Regions from separate parts of the Streptosporangium sp. NPDC000563 genome, predicted to be linked through region 1. Evidence: riboswitches for the same ligand, from Rfam matches in the RefSeq annotation. Region 1 holds a riboswitch; each other region holds the start of a gene.
What was found. A riboswitch is a leader RNA that binds a small molecule or an ion and turns the genes downstream of it on or off. The one in region 1 is predicted to bind cobalamin.
Positions count from the first base shown of each region.

Region 2: linked by a shared signal. The riboswitch ahead of metE (5-methyltetrahydropteroyltriglutamate--homocysteine S-methyltransferase) and the one ahead of ABT352_RS09445 (ribonucleoside-diphosphate reductase subunit alpha) in region 1 are both predicted to bind cobalamin.
Region 3: linked by a shared signal. The riboswitch ahead of ABT352_RS29870 (CbtB domain-containing protein) and the one ahead of ABT352_RS09445 (ribonucleoside-diphosphate reductase subunit alpha) in region 1 are both predicted to bind cobalamin.
Region 4: linked by a shared signal. The riboswitch ahead of cobN (cobaltochelatase subunit CobN) and the one ahead of ABT352_RS09445 (ribonucleoside-diphosphate reductase subunit alpha) in region 1 are both predicted to bind cobalamin.

Region 1 covers NZ_JBEPDA010000002.1:230,897-234,304, forward strand. The annotation lists gene ABT352_RS09445 (ribonucleoside-diphosphate reductase subunit alpha) at 1-1,240, opposite strand, end outside; cobalamin riboswitch at 1,354-1,554, opposite strand; gene ABT352_RS09450 (tripartite tricarboxylate transporter substrate-binding protein) at 1,559-2,584, opposite strand; gene glmS (glutamine--fructose-6-phosphate transaminase (isomerizing)) at 2,677-3,408, opposite strand, start outside.
Region 2 covers NZ_JBEPDA010000035.1:93-3,500, reverse strand. The annotation lists gene metE (5-methyltetrahydropteroyltriglutamate--homocysteine S-methyltransferase) at 1-1,045, opposite strand, end outside; cobalamin riboswitch at 1,165-1,377, opposite strand; gene ABT352_RS38105 (hypothetical protein) at 1,426-2,247, opposite strand; gene ABT352_RS38100 (ketopantoate reductase family protein) at 2,517-3,408, opposite strand, start outside.
Region 3 covers NZ_JBEPDA010000018.1:5,214-8,621, forward strand. The annotation lists gene ABT352_RS29860 (acyltransferase family protein) at 1-436, shown strand, start outside; gene dop (depupylase/deamidase Dop) at 524-2,041, shown strand; cobalamin riboswitch at 2,174-2,295, shown strand; gene ABT352_RS29870 (CbtB domain-containing protein) at 2,326-2,520, shown strand; gene ABT352_RS29875 (CbtA family protein) at 2,528-3,268, shown strand; gene ABT352_RS29880 (histidine phosphatase family protein) at 3,265-3,408, shown strand, end outside.
Region 4 covers NZ_JBEPDA010000007.1:128,878-132,285, reverse strand. The annotation lists gene ABT352_RS19295 (precorrin-8X methylmutase) at 1-65, opposite strand, end outside; gene ABT352_RS19290 (ferredoxin-like domain-containing protein) at 62-1,690, opposite strand; cobalamin riboswitch at 1,715-1,903, shown strand; gene cobN (cobaltochelatase subunit CobN) at 2,153-3,408, shown strand, end outside.

The sequences.
Region 1 (3,408 bases):
TCCAGCCGTTGCCGGTCTGGGCGAGCGTGCGCATCATCCGCCCGTACAGGGTGCGGGCGGGGATCCGCCGGGTGAAGCGGCCCTCGGCCTCGGCCACCCGGTAGGCGTCGTCGAACGCGGCGCCGTACAGGTCGGTGAGGTGCGGGACCTCCTTGGGGTCGAACAGCGACCAGAGGCCGTCGGCCTCGACCCGGCGCATGAACTCGTCGGGGATCCAGTTGGCCAGGTTCAGGTTGTGCGTGCGGCGGGCCTCCTCGCCGGTGTTGTCGCGCAGTTCCAGGAACTCCTCGACGTCGGCGTGCCAGGGCTCCAGGTAGACGCAGGCCGCGCCCTTGCGGCGGCCTCCCTGGTTCACCGCGGCGACGCTGGAGTCGAGCGTGCGCAGCCAGGGCACGATGCCGTTGGAGTGTCCGTTGGTGCCCCGGATCAGCGAGCCCCGCGAGCGGACCCTGGTCCAGGCGATCCCGATGCCCCCCGCGTACTTCGACAGCCGCGCGACCTGCCCGTAGCGCTCGTAGATGGACTCCAGCTCGTCGCGGGGCGAGTCGAGCAGGAAGCACGAGGAAAGCTGGGGCCTGCGCGAGCCCGAGTTGAACAGCGTGGGCGAACTGGGCAGGTAGGACAGAGTGGCCATGAGCGCGTACAGCTCGGCGGCCTCCTCGACGGTCTCGGCCAGGCCGCAGGCCACCCGCAGGAAGAAGTGCTGCGGGCGCTCCAGGACCTTGCGGGTCCTCGGGTGGCGCAGCAGGTAGCGGTCGTAGACGGTGCGCAGCCCGAAGTACTCGAACCTGGCGTCCGCCTCCGGATCGACCAGCGCGTCCAGGACCGCGGCGTGGGCGGACACGAACCTCGCGAGCCCGTCGGCGACCAGCCCCGCCTCGTGGGTCGCGGCGACGGACTCGGAGAAGGCGCGGACGCCGTGCTCGGCGGCCTCGTCGGCGATCAGCTCGGCCAGCATCGCGGCGGCGACCCTGGAGTTCTCGGGATCGGTGATCACCCGGGCGGCGGCCTCGTCGATGGCCAGCCTGCGGGCGTCCGTGGCGCTCCCGACGCTCCCGACGCTCCCGGCGCCGTCGTCGCCCGTCGCGGCCACCGCGGCGCTCCGCGCGTTCCCGGTGTTCCCGGTGTTTCCCGTGCCGCCATGGCCCGACGCGGTCACCACCGCGCCTTCGACGCCGCTGTCGCCCGTCGCGGTCGCCGCCGTGCTCCCCGTCGCGGTCTCCGCCAATGCCTGTGTCACCTGGTGCCCCTCGCTCGATCGGACTCGCCCCAGGCTCCGCCGGATGGCACGCGTCCGCGAGCGATCCCGGGCACGCCGGATCGCCTCGTTCCGCGGGCCCTCCCACGAGGCCCTGGACATTCACGTCACCGGCAGGTCTTCGGACTCACGGGCGCGACGCGCATGCCTACCGGCCGTCGCTTCCCAGGTATGGATCACCCAGTGCTCAATGACGGCTTTCGTTCCCGTTCACCGCTGCGGGGCAGTCCCGGAATCTCACCGGGTTCCCTCTTGCCTCGCCCCCTGCGGGGCGAACCAGCAACGAGCAGGATCCTACATCTAGGGGCGCCTGACGCAACTACCCCAACAGGTTGTGTCGGAGGACTTCAGTAGCCCGAGCTCGTGAAGCACACCGCGGGTGCGGGCCGTCTCGGTGGCGAGCCACTGGCGAAAGTCGTCGCCGCTGAGATAGACCCGGCTCCAGCCGTGGGCCGCGCACAGGGAGCGCCAGCGTGGCGCGGCGTCGAGCCTGTCGCACAGGGCGATCGCGGCGTCCCTGTCCTCCGGGCTCATGTCCTTGGGCCCCAGCAGGCCGCACCAGTCGCTGTACTCCAGCCGGACGTCGACCTCTCTGAGCGTCGGCGCGTCGATCCCGTCGATCCTGTCGCCGGAGGAGACCGCCAGGGGCCGCATACGGCCCGCGGCGATCTCGGAGCGCAGAGCACGCGCCGATCCCAGCAGGGCCGCCACCTGGCCCGCCTGGAGCGCCTCCACGGCGTCCTCGGGGGTAAGGTATCCGGCATACTCCAGCAGCCGGGTGTCCACCCCGAGGCACTTGCCGATCATGCCGTAGAGCACGTGCTCGGAGCCCCCCTCCGACCGGCCGCCGACCGCGAGCCCCGCCGGGTTCCGGCGCAACCCCGCGGCGAAGTCCTCGAAGGTCAGCAGGCGGGAGTCGGCGGGGACGACCAGGACCGCCCAGTCGCCGACCAGGCGGGCGATGGGGGTGGCGGCGTTCACCACGGCGACGGTGTTGGCGATCTCCGCGGCCGCCACCATCGGCATCGCGGTGACGAGCAGCCTGCCCTCTCGCGCGAAGGGGCCGCCGAAGGCACCGAAGGCGCCGAACGCGTCGCGAGGGGCGGAGCCCAGGGCGCCGCCCCGCTCGACGGCCATCGCGGTGCGCGCCAGTCCCGCCTGGACCGCGACGGTCGCCAGCCTGCCCGCGATCCTGTCCCAGCCGTGGCCGTCGGCGGTCGGTTCGAGGAGGAGCAGGCGCTTCACCACCGAGCCGGCGTCGTTCGCGCCGCACCCCGCGGCGAGCAGCACCCCCGCCGCCAACGCGAAAAACCCCCTACGGCGCATAAGCGCCCCTTCCCCCAAGAACCCCCTATACCACAGGTTAGTACTCCATCACTATCTGTGACGAGACGGGGGGGAGGGAAAGGGCGCGGGGCTCACTCCACCGTGACGCTCTTGGCCAGGTTCCTGGGCTTGTCGACGTCGCGGCCCAGGGCCACCGCCGCGTGGTAGGCGAAGAGCTGCAGCGGGATCGAGAGCAGGATCGGGTCCAGCTCTGTCTCGTTCTTGGGCACCACGACGCAGTCGTCGGCGAGCTTGGGGTCGGCGTCGCGGTGGCCCACCATGAGCACCCGGCCGCCCCGGGCGCGGATCTCACCCAGCGTGGTGAGGTTCTTGTCCAGCAGCTCGTCGTCGGGAACGATCGCCACCGTCGGCATGTCCGGGCCGATCAGCGCCAGCGGCCCGTGCTTCAGCTCGCTCGCCGGATAGGCCTCGGCGTGCACGTACGAGATCTCCTTGAGCTTCTGCGCGCCCTCGCGGGCCACCGGATAACCCCTCACCCGGCCCACGAACATCATGCTCGGCGACTCGGCGTACTTGCCCGCCAGTTCCTTGATCTGCGACTCCAGCGCCAGGATCTCCTTGATCTGGTCCGGCAGCCTGCGCAGGCCGTCACAGATCCTGCGGCCGTCGGCGGGAGACAGGTCGCGCACCCGGCCCAGGTGCAGCGCGAGCAGCGCGAAGGCCACGGCGGTCGAGGTGAACGCCTTGGTGCTCGCCACCGAGACCTCGGGGCCCGCGTGCAGGTAGACACCGCCGTCGCACTCGCGGGCGATCGCGCTGCCCACCGTGTTGACGATGCCCAGCACCCGGCCGCCCTTGCGCTT
Region 2 (3,408 bases), on a different contig from region 1:
GCCGCGCCCGGACCGCCGGGTCCAGCGCCGCCTCACTGTCGAGGTCGACCGGGACGTGCAGCAGTGAACAGGAACTGCTCAGCTCCACCGTGTCGGCGAACCCGAGCAGGACCGCATACGTCGACTTCACCCGCGCCGGGTCGGCGCGCCACACGTTCCTGCCGTCGACCACCCCGGCGACCAAGGTCTTGCGGGCCAGCCCGCCGACCGAGGCCACCGCCTCCAGGTTGCCGGGTCCGGCGACGAAGTCGAGCCCGATCGCCTCGACCTCGGTAGAAGCGATCGTCCGCAGCGCCTGCGCACCGACGGCGCCGAAGTACGTGGCGAGCAGGATCTTCGGACGGCTGGGCAGGCCGCCAAGCCGCCGGTAGGCCCGCCCGAGCGCGTCGATCTCCCGGGCCCCGAGGTCGCGGGCCAGGGCAGGCTCGTCGAACTGCACCCATTGCGCGCCCGCGCCCGCCAGCCGTTCCAGCAACTCGGCGTAGGTCTCCACCAGGGAGTCCAGCAGGTCGAGCGGGGTGAATCCCTCAGGTGAGTTCGGCGCGGCCTTGGCCAGCAGGAGATAGGTGAGCGGGCCGACGAGCACGGGCCGCGTCTCGATCCCCAGATTCCTGGCCTCCAGATACTCGGCCACGGGCTTGGCGGCCGAGCCTCCGGCGAGCTGGAACCGGGTGTCCAACGCCATCTCGGGGACGATGTAGTGGTAGTTGGTGTCAAACCATTTGGTCATCTCCAGGGGCGGAAGCTCGGCAGTGCCTCGCGCCATCGCGAAGTACCGGTCGAGCCCGGTGAGGTCGCGGTAACGCGCCGGCACGGCGTCGATCATGACCGTGGTGTCGAGCACCTGGTCGTAGAACGAGAACGTGTTCGACGGGATCGCATCAAGGCCCGCGTCACGCAGCTCGGTCCAGACCGAGCCGCGCAGCGACGCGGCGGTCGCCTCCAGCTCGTCGGCGCCGATCGTGCCGGCCCAGAAATCCTCGGTGGCGAATTTGAGCTCCCGATGCGCGCCGATGCGCGGGTAGCCCAAAACGGTCGTCCTCATGGCAACTTCCCTCGTCTCGCCAGTATGCGGCCAGGCAGGAGAGAGAAACGCAACGCGGAGCAGGCCCCCGGCGAGCGCGTCCCAGGCCCTCCCACGAGGCCGCGGACCACCGCGCGCCGAGCGGCACGCGGGCGGAGGCAGGTCTTCGGACTCGCGGGCACCATGCCTGAGGCATGACCTACTGGCCGTCGCTTCCCAGGCACGCGCCCAGTGCTTGTGACGGCGGTCGTTCCTGCTTACCGCTGCGGGGCAGTCCCGGATTCACACCGGGTTCCCTCTTACGACGCCCACCCCCGAAGGAGACGGGCGAACCATCCACACCGGAGAGCTTAACGGCCCGGCCACCGTTCGGGCCCAGTCGTGTGCGCGTCGGTGGCTCACTACGGGCGAACGGCGACCGATTCGGCGGAGAGCGTGACCTCGATGGTGATGTGCGGATTGTCCACTTGCGGGAGCTGAAGCCCACGCTTGAACTCCTCCGCATCGTCCGGCATCATCTTCGGCTGAACTGTGACCTTGACGTGGCCGGTCTCGTCATCTGGGTGCGTCGTCATCGTGGCCACCTCAGGACGGGATTGGAGCCAGGACACGACCGTGTCCTGGGCCTGCCGAAGCTCCGCGGCCGAGAATCCCTTGCCGCCGATCAGGGTGACCTCCACGGGGAGGGTCCTGGCCAACTCGATCGCGCGAGTCGGAATGGGCCCCTTGAAGCCGACGCGCAGCCCTCGCTGGTCGTCGACGTACCTGACGCCGGAGATCTCGTCGGGAAACTCCGTATTAAGTTTGTCGATCACCTGACTGTTGGACGACTGCGAACCGAAGCGGTCGATGGCCTCCTCGTAGGAGATGCCCTCCGATCTGGCGATGGTCCCAAGGTCGACCAACTCGGCGTAGGGAATGCCGTCGATCGTCACGCCCGGGTCGGTCACCGCGGGGTCGTAACCCTCGAAGTCCGTCGGCTTGGGCGACGAGGTAGCAGCCACCCGGGTCGCGTACCGCTTGACGACCTCCTCCAAAGGCCGACCCGACGACGCTGCCTCTCGCTTGAGCCGCTCCAGGGTGGGCCGATGCGCTTTGGGCTGATCGGCCCGCGGCAACACGATCGTCTCGCTTCCGGCCACAGTGAGTGCCGGACCGGCACCGGACTGGCCGCAGGCGCACAACGACGCAAGCACCGCAATGGTCAAAAGCAATTTCTTCACACCTAAGGGACGCTCCGCCGCCCTGAAGGGTTCATCCAGCCGCTCCCGGTACGGCGAAGTCCGTTCGTCAAATAACTTGGGTCTCCTGGCGCACTCCGGAAGGCACGGTCCGGCGCCGTTACGCGGGCGGAGGACGGTTGTGACCGGGCTCTCGCCGTTGCGGAGCAGGCGTGGTGCCGATGCCGGCCCGTGTCCTGGTCGCCCCGGTTGCCTGCCGAAGTGAAGCGCGGCCGGTTGCCCGTACTCCGCTGTCATGGGTGGCCGTTCACTCAGTCCGTCATCGCGCGGGCGAAGTGCGGTTCCGCCGCTTCCAGTCGCGGTACCGAGATGCCCAACCGTCGTGCTTCGGCCAGGGTGTCCCGGCAGACCTCACGCGGCTCCTCGGCGTCGGGATCGGAGTGCGCCGCGAAATTCACGCGCGCGAGCGCGACATGAGCGGTCAGCCAGGCGAGCACGGGGGCCGTCAGCCAGGTGGGCGCACGCAACGACAGCACACCGCGGTGACGTCGCAGGTCGACACCGCGCGCCTGGAGGAGCGGCAGAAGCTCGCGGATGGCCAGCAGTGCCTCGCGCAGGTCGCCCGTCGCCCCTGTCAGCTTGGACAACGAGCCCAGTCTCAGGCCTTGGGAGTGCAGGCCCGCGTCGAACACGAAATGGATCCACAACCAGCCGCGGAAATCGGATTGTTCCCTGAGCCGGAGTCCGGCCTCGCGAAACGCCTGGCGTACGGCCCGCTCCCGGTCGGTCGGGGGCGGGCCGAGGGTGCCGAAGACCACCGACGGCAGCAGCGTCCCACGGAGCACGCCGTCTTCGCCGAAGCCGCCGCCGGAGCCGGGAAAGCCCCAGGCGACCTGCTCGCAGGGGAGGTCGCCGATCGCGGCCGGCGGTTCGGTCCAGATGTTGCCGAAGACCAGCACCGTGGCCCGGCCGACGCGCGGGGTCAGGAAGGCCGCCGCCTCGGCGAGGCGGTGGTGCGACACGCTGAGCACGATCAGGTCGAAGTCGTGGTCGGGCTCCAGCGTCTCGCGTAAGCGCACCGGCCACCTTTCGACGACGCGTTCTCCCCACGGCCGCCGTCGTGCGTCGAGCAGGTCGAGGTCTATCGCTTCGCCGTACGTCGCCGCGCGTCCGGGCCGGACGTAGAACTCGACGTCGTGGCCG
Region 3 (3,408 bases), on a different contig from region 1:
GATCGACCGGGTGGCCGGGCGCGTCGAGAAGGTCGGCTACGCCGCGATGCCCGTGCCCGAGTGGGCCGTGGTCGCCACCGTGGTCGGTTTCTACGTGCTCATGGCCATGGTGGCGCTGGGATGGCTGGGATGGCTGCGCTGGCGCGGCCTGGTCGTCCTGGGCGCGCTCACCTACCCGCTCTACCTGTTCCACACCCCGGCCGCGGTCCTGATCGTCCCCGCGCTGCGGGACGTGCTGCCGTCCCCGCTGACCGCCCTGGTCACGGTGCTGGCCGCGACGGCGTTCTCCTATCTGGTGTACCGGGTGGCCGAGCGTCCGCTTCAGGAGTTCGTCAAATCCGTGCGGCGGAGAAGGGCCGCATCCCCGTCTCCGTCACAGCTCCCCGCGCTCTCCTCGATCCCCCTCGCAACGGGCGAAAAGGCTTCGGTGCCATAACTGTCCGACCACCGGGCATAGTGAAGGGTCTAGGGTCGGGAATAGATACCACGGAGAGAAACAGTCCCTGACGAACAGAGGGTGCGCATGACGGTACGGCGGGTGATGGGCATCGAGACCGAATACGGCATCTCCGTGCCCGGACAGCCGGGGGCCAACGCGATGGTGACCTCCTCTCAGGTCGTGAACGCCTATCTGGCGGCCTCGGCCGCCAGGGCACGGCGCGCGCGATGGGACTTCGAGGAGGAGAACCCGTTGCGGGACGCACGGGGGTTCGACCTCGCGCGGGAGGTGGCGGACCAGAGCCAGCTGACCGACGAGGACCTCGGCCTGGCGAACGTGATTCTCACCAACGGGGCCCGGTTGTACGTGGACCACGCCCATCCCGAATACTCCACACCCGAGTGCACCAATCCTCGGGCGGCGGTGATCTGGGACAAGGCGGGCGAACGGGTGATGCACGACGCGGCGGTTCGCGCCTCGGCGATGCCGGCCAACGCCCCGATCCAGCTCTACAAGAACAACACCGACAACAAGGGCGCCTCCTACGGCTGCCATGAGAACTACCTCATGCGCCGGGCCACCTCGTTCGCCGACATCGTCAGGCACCTGACGCCGTTCTTCGTCTCCCGGCAGGTCGTCACCGGCGCGGGCAAGGTCGGCATCGGTCAGGACTCACGGGGCGAGGGCTTCCAGATCAGCCAGCGGGCCGACTTCTTCGAGGTCGAGGTGGGGCTGGAGACGACGCTCAAGCGGCCGATCATCAACACCCGGGACGAACCCCACGCCGACCCGGAGAAATACCGTCGCCTGCACGTCATCATCGGTGACGCCAACATGTCGGAGATCTCGACCTACCTGAAGCTGGGGTCCACCGCGCTCGTCCTGGCGATGATCGAGGACGGCTACTTCACCCGAGACCTCGCCGTGGACAACCCCGTCCAGGCCCTGCGCGCGGTCTCACACGACCCCACGCTCAAGTACGAGATCTCCATGCGCGACGGCCGCAAGCTGACGGCGGTGCAGCTCCAGATGGAATACCTGGAGCTCGCGCGCAAGTATGCCGAGGAGCGCAGCGCCAACGGCCTGGACGAGCCCACCAAGGACATCCTGGAGCGCTGGGAGTCGGTCCTCACCCGCCTGGCGGAGGATCCGATGCAGCTGTCCGGCGAGCTCGACTGGGTGGCCAAGCTGGAGCTTCTGGAGGGATACCGGACCCGTGACGGCCTTCCCTGGTCGCATCCGCGTCTGCAGCTCGTCGATCTCCAGTACTCCGACATCCGTCCCGACCGAGGACTCTACAACCGGCTGGTCGCCCGGGGCCGCATGCAGCGCCTGGTCACCGAGGAGGAGGTGCAGAGGGCCATCGAGGTGCCGCCCAACGACACCCGGGCCTACTTCCGAGGCCGCTGCCTGAGCCAGTACAGCGAGTCGGTGGCCGCGGCCTCCTGGGACTCGGTCATCTTCGACATCCCCGGCCGTGAGTCGCTGCAGCGCGTCCCCACCCTTGAGCCGCTGCGCGGCACCAAGGCCCACGTGGGAGAGCTGTTCGACCGCTGCCGTACCGCCGCTGAGCTGGTGACGGCGCTCACCGGCGAGCAGTGACGTCCTGAGCGGGGCCTGAGAAGGGCCTGGGAGGGGGAGGCGGCCCGGCCGGGCCACCTCCCCCTCTTCGCGCCTACCGGATCCCGTCAAACCGGACACCTGGATTGACGGGGGACGGAGAATCGGGATACGTTCCGGGTGCTTTGTGGCGGTGCGAGGGAAATCCGGTGAAATTCCGGTGCGGTCGCGCCACTGTAATCCGGCCCGCGAGGGCCGGGAGCCAGGTCACACTCGGCCGCCACCGACCTACGAAAAGGGACGCGTCAATCCCGGAGGAGGTGGCCGTGAGCCAGATCTCGGCACCGCACACCCAGCCCATCCCATGGCACTCGCTCACCCGCTGGCTGCTCGCCGTACCGGCGCTGCTGCTTCTCGCCTATCTGGTCACCTTCGACCAGGGGGCGATCTCCCAGGCGGGAAACTACCTGCACGAACTCATGCACGACGGGCGTCACCTGCTCGGCGTACCGTGCCACTGAGCCGCAGGTGATCTCCAAACTCATCGTCCGGGGCCTCGTCGCCGGACTGCTCGCAGGGCTGCTCGCGGCCGTCTTCGCCTACACCGTCGGCGAACCACGCATCGACCAGGCCATCGCGCTCGAGGAGGCGGCCGCGGCCGCCTCCTCGGCCGAACCACACGACGACACCGGGACCGCCGCCCACTCCCACGGTGAGGAGGAGGCCCTCGTCAGCAGGGACGGGCAGCGTTTCGGGCTCTTCCTCGCCCTCGGCCTGTACGGCCTGGCGATCGGGGGCCTGTTCTCCCTCGTCTACGCGGCCGTACGCGGCCGGGCGGGACCTCGCTCGGAACCGGTGCTCGCGGTCACGCTCGCCGCCGCCGCGTTCACCTCCGTCGTCCTCATCCCTTTCATGAAATATCCCGCCAACCCACCGGCGGTCGGTGACCCGGAGACGATCGACCAGCGCACCGTGCTCTATCTGGTCGCCGTGGCCATCGGGATCCTCGCCGTCGCCGCCGGCACCGCCGCCCACCGCTACGCCTCGCGGAGTGAACCGTGGGTGCGCTGGCTGTCGGCGGGCGCCGCCTTCCTGGTCCCCGTCGTCGCGGCCTGGATCCTCCTGCCGGAGATCTCGGAGGTGCCCCAGGGCTTCCCCGCCGATCTCCTGTGGGACTTCCGGATCGCCTCGATAGGAACCCAGGCGGTCTTCTGGGCCGGTGTCGGCGCGCTCTTCGCCTTCGCCGCCCGCAGGCGCGGCCCGGTGTGACGACCCCCTCGGGGGTCACCCGCCTGCTCCTGGTCTGCCACGCCTCCACCTCGGCGACGGCGCGGGCCGCGTTCCCCGTCGACGAACCACTCGACGAACGCGGCCTGCGCCGGGCCGAGAGGATGGCGCGGCACCTCGGC
Region 4 (3,408 bases), on a different contig from region 1:
TCCGCGCGGATGGTGGCGAAGGAGCGGCGGTAGATCTCCGCGCCGTCGCGGACGTAGTCGATCACATTTCCCCTCTGGCGGCCGCCACCGCGGCCGCGGTCTCCTCGATGCCGGAGCAGGTCAGGGCGGTGCCGTCCAGTTCCAGGCGGTAACCGTCACCGGTGGCGATCACGTCCGCGACCCGTCCCCTCGGGCGGCCGCAGCGCCTGGCGCAGCCCGCCCAGTGCACGGGGAGCGTATCGGTGCCCGGCCCCATCGTGGACGGCGGGGCCATGCCGAGTTCGCTCCGGGAAGGCTCGTTTCCGGAGAGTTCGCTTCTGGACGGCGAAATCATGCCGGTGGCGGTGGCGGTGGCGGTGGCGGCGTCGGCCTGGACGTCGGCGAGGGATTTGGCGCAGCCGGGGCGGCCGGTGCAGGCCGTCACACCGATCCAGGGGGAGGCGGGGTCGACGGCCAGCCCGGCGGCCTCCAGACGGGCGGCCGTGCCCGTGACCTCGGCGCGGTCCAGGCCGGGCAGGACCACACCGCGCCATGGCGTGAGCCGGATCTCCCCGCCCGAGGCGGCGTCGGCGAGCAGCAGTGCCTGCGCGGAGGTCAGCCGCCCCAGGGGGATCGCCACCCCGAGCGCCACCCGCGTGCCCTCGTTTCCTGGACCGTCCGTGTCCCTGTCTCCGTGGCCTGCGGCTTTTCCGGGACCTGTCTCTCCGGTGACGCCGGTTCGGTTCCCTCGCCGGTCCGTGCCCTCGATGACGCCGACCGGCCCGGAGGTCACGACGTGCGGTCTCACCGGTTCGAAGGGGGGCGTGTCGGGGAGTCCGAGAGCGGTTCGCATCCGGGTGGCGATCCGGGAGGGCCCGTCGGGAAGTTCGGCGATCCGCCAGGCGGTGACGTCCCGGGTGGCCAGTTCGTCGAGGAACGCCTCGGCGGCGGCGAGCAGGACGGTCACGGCTTCGTCGAGCGGTACGCGCAGGCCGGTGTCGGTTCCGGCGAGGAGCAGCGCGGCCTCGTCCGGTGCCGTGGGCAGGATCGTGGCGTCCGCGCCCAGGCCGGCCACGTCTCCCCGTCCGTCGTCGAGGGCGAACATGAACCGTCCCGGCAGGGCGGCGAGGGCCGGGCGGGCACACAGCCGTCGATCCAGTTCGCCGATCAGAGGGGTGATGTCGGCGATCCCACGGCCGTTCGTTTTCGTGCCGTTCGGAGCATCCCCGCCGCTCGGTCCGCTCGGTCCGCTTGGCTCGTCGATTCCGCCTGGTTCGGCGGGTCCGGCTGGTCTGTTCGGTCTGCCGAACTTGTTTGGTTCGGCCGATCCAGCCGGTCTGCCGGGTTCGTTTGGTTCGGCCGGTCCGTCCACTCCGGTCAGCGGGGAGGCGAGGATGTTGCGGATGCGCTCGTGTGTCGCCGAGGGCAGCAGGCCCGCTTTCGCCATCCGCGCGGCGAATCCGTTTTCCGGACCGCTTTCTGGATTCTCCGGCCCGAGACCGCGCACCTGGACGTTCGCCCGGGAGGTGAGCTCGATGACGCCGTTGCCGTACGCCGTGGCGGCGTCGGCGAGTTCGCGCAGCTGGGAGGGGGTGAGACGACCTCCGGGTACGCGGACGCGGGCCAGGCCGCCGTCCGCGGCGGGGTGGACCTGGAGGGCCCCGGGGCACGCGTCGAGTCGCGATCGTCCGGAAAAGTCGGCAATAGACACTCAGAGGATGTTAATGCCAGTTTCTTGCAATGACCCGGACTGCCGTAGTGTCATCGATGGCGACGGCAAGGGAGGAAGCCGGTGTGAATCCGGCGCGGTCCCGCCACTGTAACCGGGGAGCGAACCCCACCCGGGCCACTGTCCGACGAAGGACGGGAAGGCCGGGGTGAGCACCGATCCGGGAGCCAGGAGACTCCAGCCGTCGTGGCCGACGACGACCCGGGGCGAGGACCCCGAGGGAGGAAGCTCCGTGCGCTTTTCGCCGTTCCCCCGCCACACCGCGACATCGCCGTTCCCCCGCCACACCGCGGCATCGTGGTCTTCCCATCACGACGCGGCATCGCGGTCGCCACATCACGGTGTGACACCGCCGCTCCCGCGTCACACCGCGACGTCGCCGCTCTCCCGCCGCATCGCGGCTCCCGCGGGCCGTACCGCCACTCCTCTGCCGGGGTGTGGCGCGTGATCCTGCTGCTCTCGACCTCCGACACCGACCTGCTGAGCGCCCGCGCGAGCGGCGCGGACTACCGGCTCGGCAACCCCGCCAGACTCACCGCCGCCGACCTCCCGCCGCTGCTGGAGGGCGCCGACCTGGTCGTGGTCCGCCTGCTCGGCGGGCGCCGCGCCTGGGAGGAGGGGCTGGACGCGCTGCTCGCCGGACCCCGGCCCGTCGTCGTCCTCGGCGGCGAGCAGGCGCCGGACGCCGAGCTGATGGAGCTGTCCACCGTGCCCGGCGGGGTCTGCGCCGAGGCGCACGCCTACCTCGCCCACGGCGGCCCGGCCAACCTGACCGAGCTGCATCACTTCCTGTCCGACACGCTGCTGCTCACCGGCCACGGGTTCGCCGCGCCCGAGCCCACCCCCACCTGGGGAACGCTCGCGCGCGAGACGCGCGGCCAGGACGGACCCGTCGTCGGGGTGCTCTACTACCGGGCCCACCACGTGGCGGGGAACACCGCCTTCGTCGAAGTGCTCTGCTCGGCGATCGAGGACGCGGGCGCGCGGGCGCTGCCGGTGTACTGCGCCTCGCTGCGCACCGCGGAACCCGGCCTGCTGGAGGTCCTGCGCACGGTGGACGCCCTGGTGGTGACCGTGCTCGCCGCGGGCGGCACCCGTCCGGCGACCGCGTCGGCGGGCGGGGACGACGAGGCATGGGACGTCGGCGCGCTCGCCGAGCTGGACGTGCCGATCCTGCAGGGGTTGTGCCTGACGAGCAGCCGGGCCTCCTGGGAGGAGAACGACGACGGCCTGTCCCCGCTGGACGCCGCCACCCAGGTCGCGATCCCCGAGTTCGACGGACGGATCATCACGGTGCCGTTCTCCTTCAAGGAGATCGACGAGGACGGGCTCACCGTCTACGTGGCCGACCCCGAGCGGGCCTCGCGGGTGGCGGGCATCGCGGTGCGCCACGCCGCGCTGCGGCACATCCCGCCCGCCGAGCGGCGGCTGGTGCTGATGCTGTCGGCCTATCCCACCAAGCACGCGCGCATCGGCAACGCCGTCGGCCTGGACACCCCGGCCAGCCTGGTGCGGCTGCTGGCCGCGCTCCGCGAGCGCGGTTACGACATCGGCGCCGAGGACGAGCTGCCCGGGGTGAGCGGGCAGGACGGCGACGCGCTCATTCACGCGCTGATCGCCGCGGGCGGGCAGGACCAGGACTGGCTCACCGAGGAACAGCTCGCGGGAAACCCGGTGCGCATCGCGGCGAGCCGGTACGC